DNA from 2 places in the Pelorhabdus rhamnosifermentans genome. Region 2 is predicted to be linked to the other one. Evidence: riboswitches for the same ligand, from Rfam matches in the RefSeq annotation. Region 2 holds a riboswitch; the other holds the start of a gene.
What was found. Region 2 has a riboswitch for cobalamin ahead of Ga0466249_RS06755 (TonB-dependent receptor plug domain-containing protein). Riboswitches for the same ligand answer to the same signal wherever they lie in the genome.

Region 1: linked by a shared signal. The riboswitch ahead of Ga0466249_RS18805 (TIM barrel protein) and the one ahead of Ga0466249_RS06755 (TonB-dependent receptor plug domain-containing protein) in region 2 are both predicted to bind cobalamin.

The regions. Positions count from the first base shown of each region.
Region 1 covers NZ_JAHGVE010000019.1:53,102-60,723, forward strand. The annotation lists gene Ga0466249_RS18790 (DUF6282 family protein) at 1-89, shown strand, start outside; gene Ga0466249_RS18795 (efflux RND transporter periplasmic adaptor subunit) at 338-1,429, shown strand; gene Ga0466249_RS18800 (efflux RND transporter permease subunit) at 1,426-4,527, shown strand; cobalamin riboswitch at 4,611-4,792, shown strand; gene Ga0466249_RS18805 (TIM barrel protein) at 4,939-5,910, shown strand; gene Ga0466249_RS18810 (ABC transporter substrate-binding protein) at 5,907-6,860, shown strand; gene Ga0466249_RS18815 (FecCD family ABC transporter permease) at 6,883-7,622, shown strand, end outside.
Region 2 covers NZ_JAHGVE010000004.1:132,150-139,771, reverse strand. The annotation lists gene Ga0466249_RS06755 (TonB-dependent receptor plug domain-containing protein) at 1-1,227, opposite strand, end outside; cobalamin riboswitch at 1,415-1,596, opposite strand; gene Ga0466249_RS06750 (hypothetical protein) at 1,769-2,104, opposite strand; gene Ga0466249_RS06745 (TonB-dependent receptor plug domain-containing protein) at 2,301-4,262, opposite strand; gene Ga0466249_RS06740 (outer membrane protein assembly factor BamB family protein) at 4,328-5,749, opposite strand; gene Ga0466249_RS06735 (energy-coupling factor transporter transmembrane component T family protein) at 5,757-6,644, opposite strand; gene Ga0466249_RS06730 (ABC transporter ATP-binding protein) at 6,592-7,622, opposite strand, start outside.

The DNA of each region.
Region 1 (7,622 bases), on a different contig from region 2:
AATATCTGACTGATGCAGGTATTCCGTCAGAAGAGATAGATAAGATGACTAAGATTTATCCGGCACAACTTTTAGGGCTGGACATTTAAATGGATTTTTTTTATTCTGTATATTCAAGAGTGGATGATGGTTTTTAATAAATAAAATGAAGGCTTCCGATGTTCGGGAGCCTTCATTTTATTTATAGTACCTGTCCAATGCAGCAGATGATTTTCCGTCGTAAAGGCAGGATTACGTTCTTTGGAAGAAGAAATAAAAAATATATGCCAGGCTAAGATTTATTGTAAGTGATGCAGTAAGTGAGTATAGAGATTGAGTAGATATAGGAGTGAAATTGATGACGAAAGGAAAGAGAAGAATTCGCTATCTACGTGGTTGGATAATGACTCTTGGTGTTATGGGATTGTTAATAGCAGGTTGCGGGCAAAAAATTGAGCAGGTGCCGCCTGTTGTTGTGAAGACGATGAATGTCAGTCAAAATGCGGGGACACATTTGTCAACTTATGCTGGTGAAGTGCGTGGTCGCTATGAAAATAAGCTGGCTTTTCGTGTGGGTGGAAAGATTACCAATCGTTTCGTCGATGTGGGCACTGTTGTTCATCCCGGCGATGTATTAATGGAACTTGACTTGGAAGATTTAAAATTAGGCACGAATCGCCTAGATGCGCAACTTGCTGCGGCTCGTTCGGACCGTGAATTAGCTGCAATTAATTTAGCGCGCTATCAAGCGCTTCATAATCAAGGGGCAATTAGCCAATCAGAACTTGATCAAATGCAAAATACATATGAGGCAGCGAACCAAAAAGAACGGGATGCCCTGGCATCCTTAAGCCAAGGATCGAACCAACTTGATTACGGGAGTTTGCAAGCGGATCAGGAAGGTGTTATATCGGAAATTTCTGCCGAAGCGGGGCAAGTTGTTGCAGCCGGTCAGTCTGTGATGACACTTGTGCGTACAGGCGAATTGGAAGTAGAGATTTTTGTTCCTGAGCAACGTTTGGGGGAGATTACAAAAAATTCTCCTGTGACGGTAACTTTTTGGGCTTTGCCTGGCGTTCAAGTACCTGGTCAGGTCAGAGAGGTATCGCCTCAGGCGGATAAGACTACACGGACCTATCGTGTGCGGATCGGAATGAATCCGCCGCCATTCGTCAAATTAGGCATGTCGGCAACAATTCAGTTTAACAGATCTGAGGCTGCGCAAATCTCAGTGCCCCTTACAGCCATTTATCAGACAGACGACACGCCTTCTGTCTGGGTTGTAGAAGAGAACGTTGTACACCGTCGCACTGTGCAGCTCGGTAATTATGGTAATAATTCGGTTGTAGTATTGCAAGGTCTTGACGGTAACGAAACGATCGTTACGGCAGGAGTTCAGAAACTCGTCGAGGGACAGCAGGTTCGCCTTTGGGACGGTGGCTCGCAATGAAAAAATTTAATCTCACTGAGTACTGCTTAGGGCATCAGCAAGTCGTGTTCTTTTTTGTTTTGCTGTTTTTCATTGCCGGGACGTTCAGTTATTTTCAACTGGGGCGATCAGAAGACCCTGAATTTACTGTGAGACAAATGATTGTTCAAGTGGCTTGGCCCGGTGCAACCGCCAAGCAAGTGGAAGAACAAGTGACAGATAAAATCGAAAAAAAGTTACAGGAGACGCCGGGTCTTGATTATATTAATAGTTATTCACGACCGGGAGCCGCAGTTATTTTTGTTAATTTAAGCGAAGACATGAGAATACAGGATATCCGTCCTACCTGGCAGCGGGTGCGTAATCTCGTTCAGGATACGTGGAGTACGATGCCAGAGGGTGTGATTGGACCTTCGTTTAATGATACTTATGGTGATACATTTGGCTCGATTTATGCCGTTACAGCCGATGGCTTTAGTTTTGCTGAAATGAAGACTGAAGTGGATCGCATTCGCTTGAAACTGCTTGAAGTGCCTGATGTAGGCAAGGTAGAATTAGAGGGGAATCAGCCCGAAAAAATTTATATAGAATTTGAAAATAACAAGTTAGCCGCTCTTGGGATTGATCCTCAGCAAATTGTGGATACGTTAAGCAAGCAAAATGCTATGAATGCCGCGGGACGTGTCGAAACAACTTCTGATAATGTTTATATGCGTGTGACAGGTATTTTTCAAAATGTAGAAGACATCAAAAATATTGCCATTCGGGCCAATAATCGTCTGTTTCGTTTGGGGGATATAGCTGAAGTAAAGCGGGATTATGCCGATCCACCGGAACCGAAAATGTATTATAACGGGCAACCAGCCATCGGATTGGCTGTGTCTATGCAAGATGGCGGCAATATTTTAAATCTTGGTGATCATTTAAATCAAACAATCGAACGAATAACACAGGAATTGCCTTTGGGTATGGAAATTCATGCAGTATCAGATCAGCCGAAAGTGGTTCGGAGTTCGATTAATGAATTTGTTGAAACGCTGCTGCTTGCTATTATTATTGTTTTGGGTGTCAATTTTCTTAGTTTGGGCAAACGGGCAGGATTTGTTGTAGCGCTTAGTATTCCTCTTGTTATTTGCATTTCTTTTTTAGCTATGAAGCTTTTTAATATTAATCTTCATAAAGTTTCGCTCGGAGCGCTTATTATTGCCCTTGGACTGCTTGTGGATGATGCGATTATTTCGATTGAGATGATGGAATTAAAATTAGAAGAAGGTTGGACGAAGTTTCGAGCAGCGACCTATGCCTATACTGTCACCTCGAAACCGATGCTGACAGGAACATTGATTACAGCAGCGGGATTTTTACCTGTAGCTATTTCAACAGGCAAGGCGGCAGAATACACAGGAACGTTATTTTCTGTTGTTACTATTGCTTTACTTGCCTCTTGGGTAGTCTCTGTAACGGTTATTCCGCTATTTGGTTATCATATATTAAAAATTAAACCACTGACAGAATCAGATTCAAGTAAGAATCTACAAGAAAACTCAGAAGGAAAGTTTAAACAAATATTTCGCAAGGTGTTATATCATTGTCTTCATCACAATAAACTAGTGATTGTTGCAACACTGGCCGCTTTTATTGTGTCACTCGGAATTGGGCGTCTCGTTACTCAGGAGTTCTTTCCTACCTCGCTGCGACCGGAGCTAATTGTCGAGCTGACCTTGCCTGAAGGTTCTTCGTTTCAAGCAACGGATCAAGAGGCAGCTAAGCTTGCCGAGCTATTAAAGCAAGATCCAGCTGTCGTTAATTTTGCTTCTTATGTTGGTAAAGGATCGCCGCGTTTTGTTTTAACAATGGATATGCAGCTTAATGCCGATAATTTTGCTCAGCTCATTGTTTTGACGAAAAATGACCAAGAGCGCGATCGTTTGGCAGAACGGATTAATGGTACAATAAGTTCGGAGTTTCCCGAAGCAAGAATTCGGACGAGTGTGTTGTCAAATGGACCGCCAGCGGCGTATCCTGTCATGTTTCGTGTTTCTGGTGAAAATCCTGAAGTCGTGCGGAGCTTTGCCGAACAAGTACGGGGCATTGTTGCACAGTATCCGGCAGTGACGGAAACAAACCTCGATTGGTATGAAAAGAGTAAAGTGCTTCATCTGGATATTGATCAGGATAAGGCGCGGGCACTGGGGATAGATAGTCAAACGCTTGCTACAAGTTTGCAAACCAATCTTTCTGGACTTCCTGTTACGCAATATCAGGAAAAGGATAATTTAATTAATATAGTTCTTCGGACTGTTGGGCAGGATCGGCAGGATTTGTCGAGACTCAAAGACTTAAATATTCCGACGACGAATGGTCGTTATGTGCCGCTGGAACAGATAGCCAAGTTGAGTTATGAAGGGGAAAATGGTCTGATTTGGCGCCGGGGTCTTGAGCCGACGATTACGGTGCAAGCCGATGTTGCCAAAGGGATTCTTGGCAATGACGTAGTCAAGGATATTGATGTTCAGCTCAAAGATTTGCGGCAAGAACTTCCATTCGGTTATACGATTACACCTGGTGGGAGTGCTGAAGATAGTACGAAATCTATTGGTTCTTTGGCTAAGACTTTACCGATTATGGTTGCTGCGATTGTCATTTTATTGATGTTGCAACTGCAGCATATGGGGAAAATGGCTTTAGTACTGTTGACAGCCCCTCTTGGCATGATTGGTGTGAATTTGTTCCTGTTTATCTTTCATCGTCCCATGGGGTTTGTAGCTGAACTGGGGGTATTGGCTTTAGCCGGAATGATTATGCGTAATTCCGTTATTTTATTGGATCAAATTGATCAGCATCTGGCGCAAGGTGAAAAGCCTTGGGATGCTATTATTGATTCGACGATCTTGCGATTTCGTCCGATTATGTTAACCGCTTTGGCGGCGATTTTAGGTATGGTTCCCTTGGCAGTGAGTCCGTTTTGGGGTCCTATGGCTATTTCTATTATGGGCGGTTTATTTATTGCCACTGTTCTAACGCTTCTGTATTTACCTGCTCTTTATGCAGCTTGTTTTCGGATTCATCCCGACACGGAAAGCCGTATTAAACTCCCGCGTTTCAAGCAAGATGACTAAACAAAGTGCGAATCTTCTAAAATTATTTGACTTCTTTATTTATAAGTGGTATAAATAAGTTTAAAGTTGTTTATTTTATAAAACTTCATAGGATTGAAATAGGTGCCCTTTGCGGCTTAATAGGGAAGTCCGGTGCAATGCCGGCGCGGTCCCGCCACTGTAATGAGGAGTAAACCCAAGATTGACCACTGAAACGAATGTTTTGGGAAGGTTTGGGCGAGCTATGATCCAGAGTCAGGAGAACTGCCTATTTAACAGTCACCGCATTTACCCACGAGCGATGGGGAGGGGATTAGGTCAAAAATTTTGTTTGTCATTTGTTAGTTAGACCTTCTTGCGGTTGTCAAGAAGGTCTTTTTTATTCCTCTTGCTATACTAGGCTAGAAGATGTCTGTATGGAGGTGAAAAAGGATGTTGCAACTAACCAATTTGTCTAATTATTACTCGGATGGAGAATTTGTTCATCATAACGCGGAGTGTTTGCAGGCATTTTTAAATCATTATCATCTGGACGGCTTGGAGATGATATTTGTTGAACCATGGGATGAGCATATTTATAAAAAACAATGGATACAAGGCGTTCATTTGCGATTTTGGCCCTGTTGGCTGGATTTTTGGCGGGGGAATCGCCCGGCTTTGCTGCGGGAATTTGGCAGTGATGATCAAATTAGGGTCTGTTTTGGCGGTGTTACGCGTGACGCATGGCTGGACTTATATCGTCGGAATATTCGGCTGGCTGTTCGCGCGGGTGCAAAGTATCTTGTCTTTCATGTGAGTAATGCCCGTTCGCCGGAACTTTTTAGTTGGAAATTCAGTGCTTCTGATGGTGAGGTTATTGAAGCGGCCATTGAGATTATCAATGAAATTGCAGATGTCATACCTCCTGAAACGACCCTGTTATTTGAAAATCTGTGGTGGCCGGGTTTAACCTTGCGCAATCCCGAGTTGACCGAAAAGTTACTTACGGGGGTCAAACCACGGAATGTGGGGATTATGCTTGATACAGGCCATTTGATGAATACGAATCTTCATTTAGCGACAGAAACGCAAGGTGTTGATTACATTTTGCAGACATTACGTGAACTGGAACCTTATGACCGTTATGTGAAAGGCATTCATTTGCATCGATCTTTATCAAGTGTTTATGTAAGGAAAAGCAGGAATTTTCCGCTGAAAGACAAATATACCCCACAAGATGTCATGAGCCATGTGCTAAAAATTGATGAACATTTGCCCTTTACCACGCCGGAGGTTCGGCGTATCATTGAGTATGTACAGCCAGATTATTTAGTACATGAATTTGTGCAGGCGTCACTGAATGATTGGGTACAAAAAATTGTATGCCAACAACAGGCACTTCGGATGGGGACGGTGTATTCATGAAACGCGTCATGACATGGCAGTTGCTTTTGTTGTTCTGTTTATCTTTGTTCCTTGGCGGGTGCAATGGAAAACAGGCCCAAAAGGATCAGGAAGCGGCAGGTTATAAAATTACGGATAGTCAAGGCTATTCGATGACAATGTCCCAAAAGCCGCAGCGAATAGTTTCCGTTTCGCTTGCTTCTGATGAAATTCTGGTGGATCTAGTTGCTGCCGATCGAATCGAAGCACTCACTTATTTAGCTGATAATAGCGGTATATCGAATGTTACGGAACAGGCCAAACAGATTCCGCGCAGAATCAAAGATAATGCCGAATCAATCATTGCCTTGCAGCCTGATTTGGTATTTATGGCGGACTGGCAATCACCGGATTTGATTCAGACGATTCGAGATGCCGGTATTTCCGTATATGTCTATAAAGCACCTGGCACCATTGCTGAAGTGAAGCAAGTCATTGAAGCTATTTCTCAAGCGGTTGGTGAAGAGACCATGGGAAAGCAGCTAACACTTCAGATGGATGGGGAGCTAGATAAAATCACTCAAAAATTGCAAAATGCTCCAGCCGATAAACATAAAACAGTTTTAATGTACACTTTGATGGGCGGCACGGGCGGCGTGGGCAGTACTTTTGATGATATTTGTCGTTATGCCAGCGTAAAAAATGCCGCATCAAGTGTGGGGCTTGGCCGGAGCGATATCCTTTCTAAGGAACAAATTGTACAAGCCAATCCAGATATGTTTTTTATGCCAACTTGGGATTATACAGGGAAAACAGATATTCAGCAGTTTAAAGAGAATGTGCAGCAAGATCCCGCTTTGCAGACGGTTAAAGCGGTGCGTGAGCATCATCTTTTTACTGTACCTGATCGTCATTTAAACTGTACTTCACAGTATATTGTGGAAGGTGTCAAGGATATTGCCAGTGCGGCTTATCCGGATTGTTTTGAGTAATAGTCAAGAAGGACTGGAAGAAATGAAAAGAAAGTTCAATAAAACCGTGCTTTTTTTAGGGCTGAGTGCCCTTGTGATAGGAATGGTCTTGGTTTCATTAGCGCTAGGACAGGTTTCTGTTCCGCTTTCTGCAACACTAGCTGTTTTAGGACATGAACTGAGTATTCCCGGTTTTCATCAAGCTGGATTTACGCAGGAACAAGTCGCTGTGATTTGGCAGATTCGTCTTCCACGCGTTCTTGTCGGCCTACTGGTTGGGGCAGCACTGGGTGTATCAGGTGCTGTCATGCAAGGGGTGCTGAGTAATCCTCTGGCTGATCCTGGCATCATCGGTGTATCGAGTGGTGCGGCTTTTGGGGCTGTTATTGCTGTGGCATCAGGCATTTCAACGGCAGGTGTTTTTTATACTCCTTTGTTTGCTTTACTTGGTGCTTTGCTTGCTGTGGCGTTAGTGCTCTTTATGGCTATGCATCAAGGAAAAATACCGGTTATGGTCTTACTATTATCGGGTGTTGCCGTCAGTATGCTGCTTGGGGCGCTGACATCAGGTATTTTAACTTTTATGAATGAAGCCCGGTTGCGTGAGTTCTTATTTTGGACGGTTGGCGGCTTAGATTATCGGCGTTGGGAGCATGTTTATTTAGCTGCACCGCCTATTTTGGTTGGGATCACTTTATTATGTCTGTTAGCTAGGCATATTAATATTTTAGTACTGGGAGAAGAAGAAGCTCGCTCAGTAGGTGTTCCTGTCGCTGTTTTTCG
Region 2 (7,622 bases):
ATCTTGTGTATATCCTAAGTTGAAACTGGGAGTAGCATGATTTCCATAATTGGAATTGTTATCATTGCGAATCCCAGAAGTCAGTTTCCACTGATTAGATAAATTCCATTCATCCTGTAAATATACTGCCCGGTCTGTTATGGTTTTCCCGTTAATAGGGCTATTATCTGCCGAAGAAGAAGAATCTTTATAATGAACCATCTCATCCTGATAAATATCAAAACCGGTTGTTATCACATGATCTTTACCGACCTTTTGCGTATACTGATCCTGAATTCCTCTTGTCTTTGTATCTAGCAGCCATGAATAACCACCATTAAAATAAGTGTTCACCTTATTTCGATTCGTATAAAAAGTCAAAGAGTTAGATGAATTATCTGAAAATTTATACCTGTAATTAACTCTCCACTTGTAATTATCATCTGATCCTGTGTTCGGACCATAATAGGAATACAAGAAATTATCTTTATATTGATCGTAACTCATCGTAATATCGGATGCATCATTGATTTTTTTGGTCAGTTTGAAGGTATTAGTAATCGCATTCAAATGAGTCGGAAGTTCATTACCATGTCCGTCCTTATAATTTCCAGAAATGTCCTTTTGACTAGTAATTAACCAGCTATAATCACCGGATTTTCCCTGATTAGACAGGGAATAATTTTCTTTATCATAACTTCCCCCGGACATTGTCAATGTCGTTTTATTCGTTTCCGCTTTACGGGTAATAATATTGATAACACCGCCTTGCGCATCTGAACCGTAAAGAGTCGAAGCAGCTCCTTTCAGCACTTCAATTCTTTCAATGCTATCCATAGAATTAATTAATCCGGCAGGAAATCCACTGCCATTCACATTGACCCGGACACCGTCAATTAAAACCACAATATTTTTAGAACCGTTGATACTAACGCTGTTCGAATAGGCCGTACCTACACCATTGCCATAATTATTAATCCCAACTCCTGGCACACTACGTAAAGCTTCTGTTAAATCCTGATAGTGATTTGTTTCGATTTGTTCCCTTGTAATCACCGAAATGTTCGCATTGGCTTCAAACTGTTTTACAGGTGTTTTCGTTGCCGTAACCACTACTTGATCAAAAGAATAATCGCTTTGTTCTGCGGCATACCCAATTCCTGTTGCCGGCAATAGCAAGGCACTACTTACGAGAGCACATAGCATTGCATGGCTTTTTTTGTTCATTGTTCTTTTTTTTAGCATCATTTCTCCTCCTCAACAAATACTCTTCAAAATAATCACCTTGTGGGAAAAAATAAAACAGCCATCCATAACTATCGGAAGGCTGTTTCTGAGAAATCCATTTAAAATTAAATCCCGGCTACAAAATAGCCGGGAAGGAAAATCAAATAGAACGCTCTGCGTATCCCCTCCCCATCGCTCGTGGGTACAAATGGTGATTATGAAATAGGCAGTTCTCCTGGCTCTGGATCATTGTTTGCCCAAACCTTCCCAAGACAGCTTGTCTCAGTGGTAAACCTTGGGTTTCTCCCCATTACAGTGGCGGGACCGCGCCGGCGTGTTACCGGACTTCCCTTTTAAGCCCTTTCGGGCACCTATTTGATCATTATAAAATTTTCAAAATAATATAATTACATAAATATTCTAGCACTTCATGGAAAAAGAATCAAGCTATACCTGCCTTATCCACTTTTTTGAGCCTGCAATTTGCAATGTCTGTTGCTGTTGCTGTACTTTTCGTGCCCATTCTTCCAAGGAAAGCTGCATAAATTCATGAACCAAAAATTCATATACAAATGATGCGTACGTATTTCACGTCAAAAGCCTGTTTTAACTGTAACAGATGATTGCGTTCCAATATGGATCGATCCATTTGATAATTAGTTGTTAGCCATAAAGTGTTGTCGATTAATTTCAGCGAAGCTAATCGTTCCATGCATTGAGTAAATGCTTGTTCTCCCATCAATGATTTTAATTTTTCTAGTTTCGATATCAAGTGAGGCTGATTTTTGACAATACGTTCCGTTAAGGGCGTCAGCGGAACTGTATCGATAAGATTCGAAGCTAAATCCGGATTATTTTTAATCTCTTCAGGAACTGAAAAAGAAAATGAATTTGACATGAATTAATTCCTTCTTTCTTATAAAAGTATTTCTTATATACCACTTTATCATTCATTATTTACCTAGATTTACTCCTAAAAATAATATTATCAACGATATTTTCAGCTACTACTAGGCCAAAAGCGGAAAAGTCATAGCGTTCTACAACACCTTTGAGTTAAAAATCTTAACCCATTTTTACCGGATTATGACTCATTAAAATTTTGCTTTATAACCTAAACTATAATTAAATGGCGTGTAATAATATTCCGAGCTTTGATGCGAAATGACATCATCACGGTCTAAGACATTATTTGCTGTGAAGAAGATGTCCTGTTTTTTATCTATCTCGTAATCAACATTGAAACTCGTCATAAGATAAGGCTTCTGACCATAGGAAGCAGCCGAACTCGGTGTCATAACACGGTCAGCTAAATAACTTTCCGTAAGAGTGGCACGCCACTTATCTTTTTGATAGGTTACGCCACTATTAACTTGCCAGCGGCCATAGGTCCTGTCCCAATAGGGTTTAGCCGTTGTTTTGGACTGTGGATTACCATAAGTGACACCCCAGTTATAACTCCAGCCGTCAGTTCCTTCAATATTACAACTTAGCTCAATTCCGGTATTTTTCAAGTCTTCATTGGTATATTGATATTGGTCTGTTGTCGTGATATTTTGAGAAGTGATATTGTCTTTAATATAATAATTAAATAAAGCTACCCGCCATTGATGATGATCACTGTTTTTCTTCCAGCCTACTTCATAGTGCATTCCTGTCTGCGGTTTCACGTTGGGATTCCCCACCATTAAACTACTGCTACTGCCATAAATTTGGCTAAAAGTTGGCATTTTAAACGATTGACCCGCACTGGTATAAATACTTTCGTTTTCGTTAATTTTATGAATAAATTGACCTTGGGAACTAAAGTTATCATAATTTTTATCATTCGGCGCGCCGCCGGTCCAAGTCTCACGCCCACTGAGTATCATCGTGTTGACGTCATTAAAAGGCTGCTCCCACTGACCATAGACCGAATAATTATTCCGTTCATAATTTAAACTTTTACTGACATTCGGCAAATAATACTCATTTTGATAGGTAAGACCAAGTAATAACTTATTCGCATTAATCTGCCAATCTTGTTGTAAATCCAAGCCATAAGTTCGGTTTTTTTCCTCCGTATCGGTATATTGTGGATAATTTTTGATACTGCCTGCGGAAGAATAACTATCGACGCCCAATGTTTCAAGATTTTTATCATTATAGTACACGGTACCTTTTACATGATCCTGATGATACTGTAACTGCACTAAATTCTTGTTATCGTAATAATTTCGAGTATATCGGGTTTTATCTGCCAAATTACTTGCATACCCTTCGCCAAAACAATAATTATACCGGGACTTTGAATCACTATGATCGTACAATAAGGATAATGCTGTATCGAAATTATAATTAAATGAATAATTATTGCGTTCTAAACCAGCAAAAATATTATACATTTCTTTGCCGCTTGTTACATAAGAAGAGGCTTTACCCGCATTACCCCATTTTTCATAATTATAGCCCATGCCTAATTTACCCATCTGTAGATTTAAATCATAGTCCTGTTGACCGTAATTCCCCTCTGACACCGTAATGGAATTTTGCCGTTCTTTTTTCGTAATAATATTAATGACTCCGCCGGTAGCCTCGCTGCCATAGAGTACAGAACCCCCTCCTCTGACAATTTCAACACGTTCTACATTTTCCAAAGGAATATCTTCTAAATTATATAAACCTCTTATATTGATCGGTGTACCATTAATCAATACCAAGGTACCGCTATATACGCCTCGCATAATCACTTTACTTGTCATTGTACCCTGAGAAGCCCCTGAAGCGCCATAACCAGAATAAACGAAACCCTCCGTTAATTTTAATGCTTCGAGAACATTTTTCGCTCCAGTCTCCTGTAATTTTTCGCCTGAATAAACACTGGTCGTTGCTGGTGTGTCCACATCACGTTTTTCATAACGTTGCGCCGTTACAAGAACTGGATCTAACTTATCATCTGGTGCATTACTGGTTTTTACTGTATCAGCACTCGCTGTACCTGATAATAGAGCTGTGCTCAAAGCCATTGCAGTAAGTTGTATTTTTACTCGGTTTTTATTCGTTTTAGTAATAACCATATTTAAATAGTCCCCCTTATTTCTATCCTATCATTCATCTGTATTTATAAAAAATCACATTACAATTATTTTTTCTCCAACATAATCAGCTTATATTCACCAATCACCTGCCCGTCATCAAGTTGAAGCGGCGCTTCCACCCCGGCGACACAGCGGCCGTCCGAACTTATCGCCACACCCACGCAAGGCCCGGTTGTAGCAACGGAATCCTGTAATGCTGCGTCAGGCAGCGATACAATATAAAGGCCATGAATACTCGGATCCTTAGTACGCACATTGCGGCCAACGGCTAGTACGGCATGTTGCTCATTCACAACAAGTTGTTCAATCATTCCCCCGAATTTTAAGCGATTCACCAATTCACCTGTCTGATCAAAAACAAATAAGCTGTTGGAACTGGGATGTTCAATCGGCGTTGGCAGCTGCCAATTGGCCCGGTTGTAAGTGTTACCTGTAGTAAACAAAAATTCTCTGCCGATGGTTTTCAAGTAATTACCGCTTGTATTCATGTAGACGCCACCAATTTTTTGCGGCAAACTCACCGTACGCTGCCATAATAACTGTCCCTGAGTTCCGTCATATAAGAAGCAGCGCCCATCGCTCGCAACACCAGCGACAAGAGAGCCATCCGACGTAACTTCAGGGCTGCAACGCATGGTCACAGTTTCGTAAGGATAAACCACATCGGGTTTTTGCGTCCACAGCACCTTTTTCAATTGACCATCAAGACAATAAAGAATATCCGTGTATTTTAGTACTTTGCGGTTATCCCAGTTAGCTGTACCGAAGCAGACTTTGTCACCCCTTTCATCTACACTGACCCATCCCGCCCAGGCATCCATATTTTCTTGTTCTGGAAACATCGCCAGCCGGTTACCGTCTGCGTCGAACTGATAAATTCGACTTTTATATTCATTATGACCGTCGGAAAAACGAATATAGCGTAATCCAGCGGCATAAATTTTTCCGCTTTGATCTGTTTTAATACTGACAATTCCGGGATAGGTCTTATCCTTAATGCCGACACCAAGTTCACTTACACTGGCCTGCCGCCATATTTCGCGGCCGTCATTGACATCAAGACAAAGTAAACAGCCTTCCTGACTGGTTTCGCCAATTAACAAAGAACGATTATCTCGGGTAAATTCTAACGCTGAAATGGTGCCAAGTCCTAAATTTTTCCGCCATAATAGCTTTCCCGTAGCGGAAAACATGAGCAATTCACCATTATCCGTTCCCATAGCCAACTCGCGATTATCCGGTGAAAATTGAATAAACCCTTTCGTAAATCCCATGCGCTGATAATTCTGTACTTCTACTTTTCCCAAAGAAATTTCAGCGGTTTTTCGATAAAGCCCTTGCTTAGAATCAGATGATGCAACAGTCGACGAAAACATACTGCCAGAGCCGCCAAAAATATGTAAAGCAATGGCCCCCATCGTTACGGCAAACAGGCCAAACAGCAAAGCGGTACGGATTTTTTTCATTTTTTCCTCACATCCATACTTTCATCAGATCGTATAAAACACGCCAAGCTGGAATATAAATCAGACCATTAAATTGCAAAACATCCATGATTTTTAATACACCCATGCTGACTATCACAAGAATGAAACCGTAGCTAAAAAGCTGCTCTACCTTTGGCCAATTTTCCATATCAATACGATGAAATCCACGTCCAAAACCGCGACTTTCAACGGAAGAAGCCAGCGTGGCAGCCCGGCGCAGCGTTCTTGCCAGTATTGGAAATAAAGTTTGAAACGCCGTTTGAATGAGATGGCGCGGTGAGATCGTTCGAAAAGGCTTAAAACCCCGTAATCGCTGGGCCGTGAGCACAACCGATGTCTCCTGGAAAATCACAGGAAGAAAACGAATGCTAGTAATCAGCATAAATGCCAATTCATACGGCATTTTCCAGGCCATAAAGCTGCGCAATAACTTTCTGGGATCGGAAGTCCACGTTAATAAAAGACCCAATGAGAGCATAATTCCTGACCGTAATGCCTGGACTGCCCCATATTCCAATCCCTCCCGATAAACAAAAACGCCGCCTGTTAGCTTTCCAATGATAGGTACGGTCGGTGCAATCAGGCAAGCCACAATGGAGCGTGGTTCCTGACTATAAAATAACGCCTGGCTGGCCATGGATCCCCAAATTCCCAGCAAAGTAAACAGCACCAAAATCCGCCAACGTCCCAAGGATGAATGGGCCAATCCATGCATAACTAAAGTAAGGCAAAACAAAATGAACAAAGAACGGGAACTGTCAATTAGGAGCGAAACAATCGCAAAACAGCCAAGCAACATCAGTTTGGTGCGAACGTCTAGTTTATGAAACAGCGTATGGTCCGGCGTAGCTTCCCACACCTTCCTGTCGTACATAATCGACCACCTCCTGAACGGTCACAGCCTGACCATCATATAGATTTTTCGCCGTAAGCAAAGCAGAAGGCGCTTTTAATCCATTTTCCCGTAACAGGGCTTCTTGAGAAAAAACAACCTGCGGTGTATCATCGGCGACAATTTTTCCTTGTCCAAGCACAATGATCCGGTCGGAAAATCGCGCCGCTACTTCCGTATCATGAGTACAAAAAATGACGGTTCCTCCCTGAACTGTATACTCTTTTAACAAAGCGACAATGTCTTCAATATGACCAATATCCTGGCCTGTCGTTGGCTCATCCAGAAGCAAAACAGGCGGCTCAGCAGAAAGTACCGCAGCGATTGCGACCCGCAGTCGCTGTCCACGGCTTAAGGCAAGGGGAAAATCATTTTCGAGCCCGCGCAGTTTTAATGCGTCCATTAATTGCTCGTAGCGAAAAGAATATCCGACCTGTCCGTTTTTTTGTTGCAAGGAAAAGGTCACTTCCGCGGCAACGGATGAATTGAAAAGCATTAAATCCGGATTTTGCAGTACCATCCCCACGTTTTGATTCATACCGTGAATGATTTGCCCCAACACACGTACCTGCCCCTTCACCGGTTTGAGCAAGCCGCCGATTTGGTGCAGTAACGTCGACTTTCCTGCCCCGTTCGTTCCCATCAAAGCCACAAATTGCCCCTGCGGAATCCTAAGTTCAATATCTTGCAAAATCATTCGGCCTTGTGCTTCATATTGAAAGGTAAGATGATTGATTTCTACTGCTGCCAAAGGCAAAGAAACAGCATCAGGCCTTATTTCTTTCGGTGTACAATGCCAGGCAGGCACCTGATACTGTTCTTTAATAGCCTGTACCGTATCGTTTACGGATGCGGATCGGTTCAAAATTCCTAAACCGTAACAAATATCAATGGTTTGAGGCAGCCGAAGTCCCTGATCATGAAAAAACGCGGCCTTGCCATAGGCTTCTTCCCGTGTTC